Regions from separate parts of the Enterobacter sp. ECC_219_Taxon_10 genome, predicted to be linked through region 2. Evidence: predicted binding sites of a transcription regulator. Region 2 holds the regulator's gene; each other region holds the start of a gene.
What was found. The regulator PhoB, encoded in region 2, activates phosphate uptake and scavenging genes when phosphate is short. The targets are predictions, from matches to a motif close to CTGTCATAAAACTGNCNNAT.
Positions count from the first base shown of each region.

Region 1: a site for PhoB is predicted at 1,049-1,068, ahead of pstS (phosphate ABC transporter substrate-binding protein PstS). Genes of this name have one in related genera too.
Region 3: a site for PhoB is predicted at 1,311-1,330, ahead of AC4ICF_RS02975 (esterase-like activity of phytase family protein). Genes of this name have one in related genera too.

Region 1 covers NZ_CM178005.1:4,916,509-4,918,778, forward strand. The annotation lists gene glmS (glutamine--fructose-6-phosphate transaminase (isomerizing)) at 1-878, shown strand, start outside; gene pstS (phosphate ABC transporter substrate-binding protein PstS) at 1,157-2,197, shown strand.
Region 2 covers NZ_CM178005.1:1,061,981-1,064,250, reverse strand. The annotation lists gene phoR (phosphate regulon sensor histidine kinase PhoR) at 1-1,009, opposite strand, end outside; gene phoB (phosphate response regulator transcription factor PhoB) at 1,031-1,720, opposite strand; gene sbcD (exonuclease subunit SbcD) at 1,908-2,270, shown strand, end outside.
Region 3 covers NZ_CM178005.1:636,253-638,522, forward strand. The annotation lists gene AC4ICF_RS02960 (NAD-dependent succinate-semialdehyde dehydrogenase) at 1-53, shown strand, start outside; gene AC4ICF_RS02965 (hypothetical protein) at 99-419, opposite strand; gene AC4ICF_RS02970 (YfaZ family outer membrane protein) at 419-964, opposite strand; gene AC4ICF_RS02975 (esterase-like activity of phytase family protein) at 1,376-2,270, shown strand, end outside.

The DNA of each region.
Region 1 (2,270 bases), 1.1 Mb from region 2:
TGGCGGGCGTGCCGTGCGACGTGGAAATCGCGTCTGAGTTCCGCTATCGCAAGTCTGCGGTGCGTCGCAACAGCCTGATGATCACACTTTCTCAGTCCGGCGAAACGGCGGATACGCTGGCGGCGCTGCGTCTGTCTAAAGAACTGGGTTACCTGGGCTCGCTGGCCATCTGTAACGTCCCAGGCTCATCCCTGGTGCGTGAATCCGATCTGGCGCTGATGACGAAAGCGGGCACCGAAATCGGCGTAGCTTCCACCAAAGCGTTTACCACTCAGCTGACCGTTCTGCTGATGCTGGTGGCGAAGCTGGCGCGTCTGAAAGGCGAAGATGCTTCCGTTGAGCATGACATTGTTCACGGCCTGCAGGCGCTGCCGAGCCGTATTGAGCAGATGCTGTCTCAGGACAAACGCATTGAAGCGCTGGCGGAAGATTTCTCTGACAAACATCACGCTCTGTTCCTGGGGCGTGGCGATCAGTATCCAATTGCGCTGGAAGGCGCGCTGAAGCTGAAAGAGATCTCCTACATCCACGCAGAAGCCTACGCGGCAGGCGAGCTGAAACACGGCCCGCTGGCGCTGATTGACGCAGATATGCCGGTCATCGTTGTGGCACCGAACAACGAACTGCTGGAAAAACTGAAGTCTAACATCGAAGAAGTTCGCGCCCGCGGCGGCGTTCTGTACGTCTTCGCCGACAAAGATGCCGGTTTTGTCAGCAACGACAACATGCACATCATTGAGATGCCGCACGTGGAAGAGGTGATTGCACCGATCTTCTACACCGTTCCGCTGCAGCTGCTGGCCTATCACGTGGCGCTGATCAAAGGCACCGACGTTGACCAGCCGCGTAACCTGGCGAAATCCGTTACCGTAGAATAATCCTTCCAGGCTCCACCATCAGGTGGAGCCTTTTTTAATGACAATCTGTCATTTTCAGCTATTTTTTCAGTGTCACATAAAGAAAATATTACTGAAACCCTGCTGTCATGTTTCAACTTAAATCATTGATAAATATATATAGTTTTCTTTTTCTTTAAGTGAAATTTTCATTGTCATAAAACTGTCATAATTCGTACATTTATCTGTCACCTGTTTGTCCTATTTTGCTCATCGTAGCCACTTAAACAATGATTTACGAAATCCTTGCAGGAGACATTATGAAAGTTATGCGTACCACTGTCGCAACTGTTGTCGCCGCGACCTTATCTCTGAGCGCTTTCTCTGCTTTTGCAGCGGCAAGCCTGACTGGCGCTGGTGCAACCTTCCCTGCGCCGGTGTATGCCAAATGGGCGGATACCTACCAGAAGGAAACCGGTAATAAGGTTAACTATCAGGGTATCGGCTCCTCCGGTGGCGTAAAACAAATTACCGCGAATACCGTTGATTTCGGCGCATCAGACGCTCCGCTGTCTGACGAGAAACTGAATCAGGAAGGCCTGTTCCAGTTCCCAACCGTGATCGGTGGTGTTGTGCTGGCCGTTAACATCCCTGGCCTGAAATCAGGCGAGCTGGTGCTGGACGGCAAAACCCTGGGCGATATCTACCTGGGTAAAATTAAAAAATGGGATGACGAAGCGATCGTTAAACTCAACCCAGGCCTGAAGCTGCCTTCGCAGAATATCGCCGTGGTTCGCCGCGCGGATGGTTCCGGTACCTCTTTCGTCTTCACAAGCTACCTGGCGAAAGTGAACGAAGAGTGGAAATCTAAAGTCGGTTCCGGCTCTACCGTTAACTGGCCAACCGGTCTGGGCGGAAAAGGTAACGACGGTATCGCCGCGTTCGTACAGCGTCTGCCTGGCTCTATCGGCTACGTAGAGTACGCCTACGCTAAGCAGAACAACCTGGCTTACACCAAACTGGTTTCTGCTGACGGCAAACCGGTAAGCCCGACCGAAGAGAACTTCGCTAACGCCGCGAAAGGCGCTGACTGGAGCAAATCCTTTGCGCAGGATCTGACTAACCAGAAAGGCGAAGGCGCGTGGCCAATCACCTCCACGACCTTCATCCTGGTTCACAAAGAGCAGAAGAAACCTGAGCAGGGCGCTGAGGTGCTGAAGTTCTTCGACTGGGCATACAAAAACGGCGGCAAGCAGGCTAACGATCTGGATTACGCCAGCCTGCCGGACAGCGTGGTTGAGCAGGTCCGTGCTGCATGGAAAACCAACGTGAAAGACAGCAGCGGTAAAGCGCTGTACTAACAAGATATTTTTGACGAAGATGGCGGGTGGCGCTCACGCTTACCCGCCCTACGGTTCATCCTGTAGGCCCGGT
Region 2 (2,270 bases):
TCCCTTCCGGCGTATGGTTTACCGCGTTGTACACCAGGTTGGAGATGGCGCTACGCAGTTCATCTTCGCTGCCCAGCACCTTCAGCGTGTTGTCGACCTCAAAGGTCAACTGATGTTTTTTATGGCTTAACGTCTGCGCTTCACGCTCCACGACGCGCAGCATCATTGGCACATCTATGGTGTCATTCAGCGCAAGCGACGGCGCCGCTTCAATCTTCGAGAGCGTCAGCAGCTGTTTCACCAGCCCTTCCATCCGGTGCGTTTGCTCGCGCATCGTGTGTAGCGCTTTTTCACGCGGCGCGCCTTCCAGGGTTTGCTCCTGCATCATCTCCAGGTAGCCCTGCAGCACGGTCAACGGGGTGCGTAGCTCGTGGCTCACATTGGCGAAGAAGTTACGACGCGCCCCTTCCAGCTGGTGCATCTGGGTAACGTCGCGCGCCACCATCAGCCACTGGCGATCGCTGTAGGGCATAACGCGGATTTCCAGATGGCGACCGTTATTCAGCTTCAGATTGTGTGGACGGGTAAAATCACGCTTTTTCAGATACAGCGTGAACTCGGGATAACGCAGAAGATTGAGGATGTTCTGACCATTATCGTCCGGCCAGCGCAGGCCCAGCAGCTGTTGCGCAAGGCCGTTACACCAGAAGATTGTCCCTTCTTCGGTTGTCAGGATCACCGCATCCGGCAGCGACTCTGCACCGCTGCGAAAGCGTTTGATCAGGCTTCCCAGCTCGCGACGGCGCTTTTTATTACGCATCTGCATCTGGTGCAGACCGTACAGCAGCGGCTCCCAGCTGCCGCTTCCCGGCGGCGGCGTCATGCTGCGGTCAACCCACAGCCACCATGAGAGACGCAGCAGGTTCCAGAAATGCCAGACTAACAGCCCGGTGACCGCCGCCAGCAGAAACCACGGCAGATGCCCAAGAAAGGCCCCCAGAATAAGGGCCGGAATACAGCATAAGATCAGTTCAAAGACGAGCCTTTTCCATGACAGACGTTCCAGCACGCGTCACACTCCTGTCATTGTTCAGAAACGGGTCGAGAAACGATAACCCGTGCCGCGGACCGTCTGTACCATGCGATCGTGGCCGCTCAGTTCCAGCGCTTTTCGCAGGCGGCGGATATGTACGTCAACCGTCCGGTCTTCGACATACACGTTAGTTCCCCAGACGTTATTCAGCAACTGCTCGCGGCTGTAAACGCGTTCCGGATGGGTCATAAAGAAGTGCAGGAGTTTAAATTCGGTAGGCCCCATGTCGAGGGGGTTTTCGCCGGTCATCACGCGGTGTGAGGTGGGGTCAAGGCTGAGGCCCTGCATTTCGATCACCTCTTCCACCGCCATCGGCGAAATCCGGCGCATGACGGCCTTAATGCGCGCTACCAGCTCTTTCGGGGAGAAAGGCTTGGTAATGTAATCGTCCGCGCCGGTCTCCAGACCGCGCACGCGATCCTCTTCCTCTCCGCGCGCCGTGAGCATCACAACCGGAATATCGCGGGTCAGCGCTTCACGCTTCAGGTGTTTGATAAACTGCAGTCCGGAGCCGCCGGGCAACATCCAGTCAAGCAGAATCAGATCGGGCCAGGGTTCATTCAGCTGGTTCACCGCGCTGTCATAATCTTCCGCTTCAACCGGCTGGAAGCCATTTTGTTCGAGCACGAAGCACACCATTTCACGAATTGGAGCTTCATCTTCTACGACCAGAATACGTCTCGCCATACTTTGCCCTGTCTTATCTTATTTAAGTTACAAGTTTGTAATGCGGCGCCATTATGCGTCAGTTTTATGACAGATTTATGAAAAACAGTACCACTACAAATGGCAAACTGTTGTTTTATTACAGCGGTTATTTTCCTCTCCCTGACAGTTTATAATCGCCCGCATCGTTTTTCGCCACGGATCTCCTATGCGCATACTTCACACCTCGGACTGGCATCTGGGTCAAAATTTTTACAGCAAAAGCCGTGCGGCTGAACATGAAGCGTTCCTGAACTGGCTGCTGGAAACGGCCCGGACGCACGAGGTGGACGCGATTATCGTGGCGGGTGACATCTTTGATACCGGCTCGCCCCCCAGCTATGCGCGTGAGCTGTACAACCGCTTCGTTGTCAACCTGCAGCAGACCGGCTGTCATCTGGTGATTGTCGCCGGCAACCATGATTCCGTCGCGACGCTCAATGAATCCCGCGACATCCTGGCGTTTCTCAATACCACCGTGGTCGCCAGCGCCGGGCACGCGCCCCAGATCCTGAAAAAACGCGACGGCACC
Region 3 (2,270 bases), 430 kb from region 2:
ATCTGGGTATCAAAGAGTTTGTGAACCAGAAGCTGGTGGTGGTGCGTAAGTAAGAGGTAATAAAAAACCTGCCAGCCGGCAGGTTTTTTTTAAAGGGATTATTGCACTTCGATCTTGTCCCAGCCGCTTTTAAACATGCAGCTGTCGACTAACGTATCCCGGCGATATTCATTCGCGTCTTCTACCGTGTAGCTCGTGGAAATATCCTTTTTCTTGTTCTTTTTGTCCGTTTTTTCCGAGCTCGAACCGGTCACTACGTTATCCGGGGGCAGATCGATCAGGGCCTGTGCTTCGCATTCCGTGAGCTTTTTATTCATCTCAGTATCGCTGACGCCCGGTTTTACCCATTTGTACTGGACGCACCCGGTGAGCATCAGCGTGAGGCTCAAAACGCAAAGCGCGGTGATGCGGTGTTTCATCAGAAGCTGACTCCACCGCCGACATATGCGCCGTCAATCAGGGTGTGGTTTGGACGACCATCTTTGCCGTCAACGCTCACGTGGCGGTAGCCCACTTTCAGCGTAACCGGTTTGATTGGGGTCCAGCTTACGCCGCCGTTGGCTTCCACGTAATTTTTCACGCTGTTGTTCAGGCCTTCTGGTGCCGCATAGCCTTCACCGTACACGTGGATGCTGTCGGTCAGCGCAACGTTTACGCCGCCGCCAATCGGGAAAGCAACGCCGTTATCGCCTTTTTTCGGGCCGATGTAGATGGCTTTTGCGCCCGCGTTCAGCATCACCGGGCCCACTTCCAGGTTGTAACCTGCGCCCACGCCGCCAGTCTGGGTACCGTCGTCGGTGTTTTTCAGCCAGTTACTTTCGAGATAAACACCGGATGAGGATTTCCCCATTTCCAGATTGAGGTTGGTAAAGTTTTTACCCTGTTCAATGCTGCCGCCCATTGCCAGTGCGGAACCTGATACGGCAGCCAGAGCAGAAAGGAGAAGGATATTCATTTTTTTCATGTTTCGTGCCTCATCATCAAATTAATCTGGGGGCACCTTAACAAGCGATGTTTATGACTGCAAATGTGATGCAAATCGACTTTTAATGCTGGTATTGTTAATTTTTTTATCTTTATTTGTAACGCCAAGGTTGGGTTGTTGGTGTGTCAACGCACAAATTTCAGGCGTTGAGGAACAGTTTAATTTTGTGACTAAACGAAATCTGAACGAGCCGGGGATAGTAATTTGAGATGAATTAATTGGGATTCTAATAATTTCCAATTCCATTTCTAAAATCACATAAAAAAAACAATTTTTTACAACTTTGTGGTCAATATTCGTTCAGATGCCCGGCCACGTTTTCGTTCTATGTCATTTTTCTGACACGTTTGTTCATTACGTTGTGGGCTTCACTTTCTGGATACTAACAATATGAAAAGAAGAATTATTCCTGTGCTTATCGGTTGTGCGCTCTCTTTCTCTGGCCTGGCGGCGCAGCCCACGGCGGAGCGCTATGTCGTCAGCTTCCCTGACGGCTCACACGTAAAATACAGCGGCGCGTTTGCCGACGCGTTTCCGAATGGACTCCCGGTGGGGATTGGTTCTGGCCTTCTGTTTACGGGCAAGCAGGGCGATGCCCTTACCTTCGCGACCGTGACCGATCGCGGTCCCAACGCCGATGCGCCCAAAATGGGCAAAAACGAAGCCAAAATTTTTGTCACACCGGATTTCGCGCCGCTACTGATGACTATCCGCGTTCAGAACGGCAAAGCTGAGGCAACGGATGCCCGCCCGCTGCATGATGATAAAGGCGAGATTAACGGCCTGCCGCTGCAAAGCGGCGTGATTGGCTCCACCAATGAAGTGGCATTCAGCGATACCCTCAAAATTCTGAAGGGTGACAACCGCGGGCTGGACACGGAAGGCATCACCCCGGACGGCAAAGGCGGCTTCTGGCTGTGCGACGAGTACGGCCCGTTCCTGATTAACGTCGACAGCAAAGGGAAAATTCTGGCGATCCACGGGCCGCAGGCTGCGGAAGGGGAAAAATCCATCGCAGGTGGTCTGCCAAACGTTATCAAATGGCGCCAGCCGAACCGTGGCTTTGAAGGCCTGACCCGGATGCCGGACGGGCGTATTATCGCCGCCGTGCAAAGCACGCTGGATATCGACGGTAAGAGCAAAAAGCAGGCATTGTTTACGCGTCTGGTCAGCTTCGACCCGGCGACCGGGAAAACGGCGATGTACGGCTACCCCATCGACAGCGCGGCCTACAGCAAAAACAGCGATGCTAAAATCGGCGACATCGTGGCACTGGATGACCAGC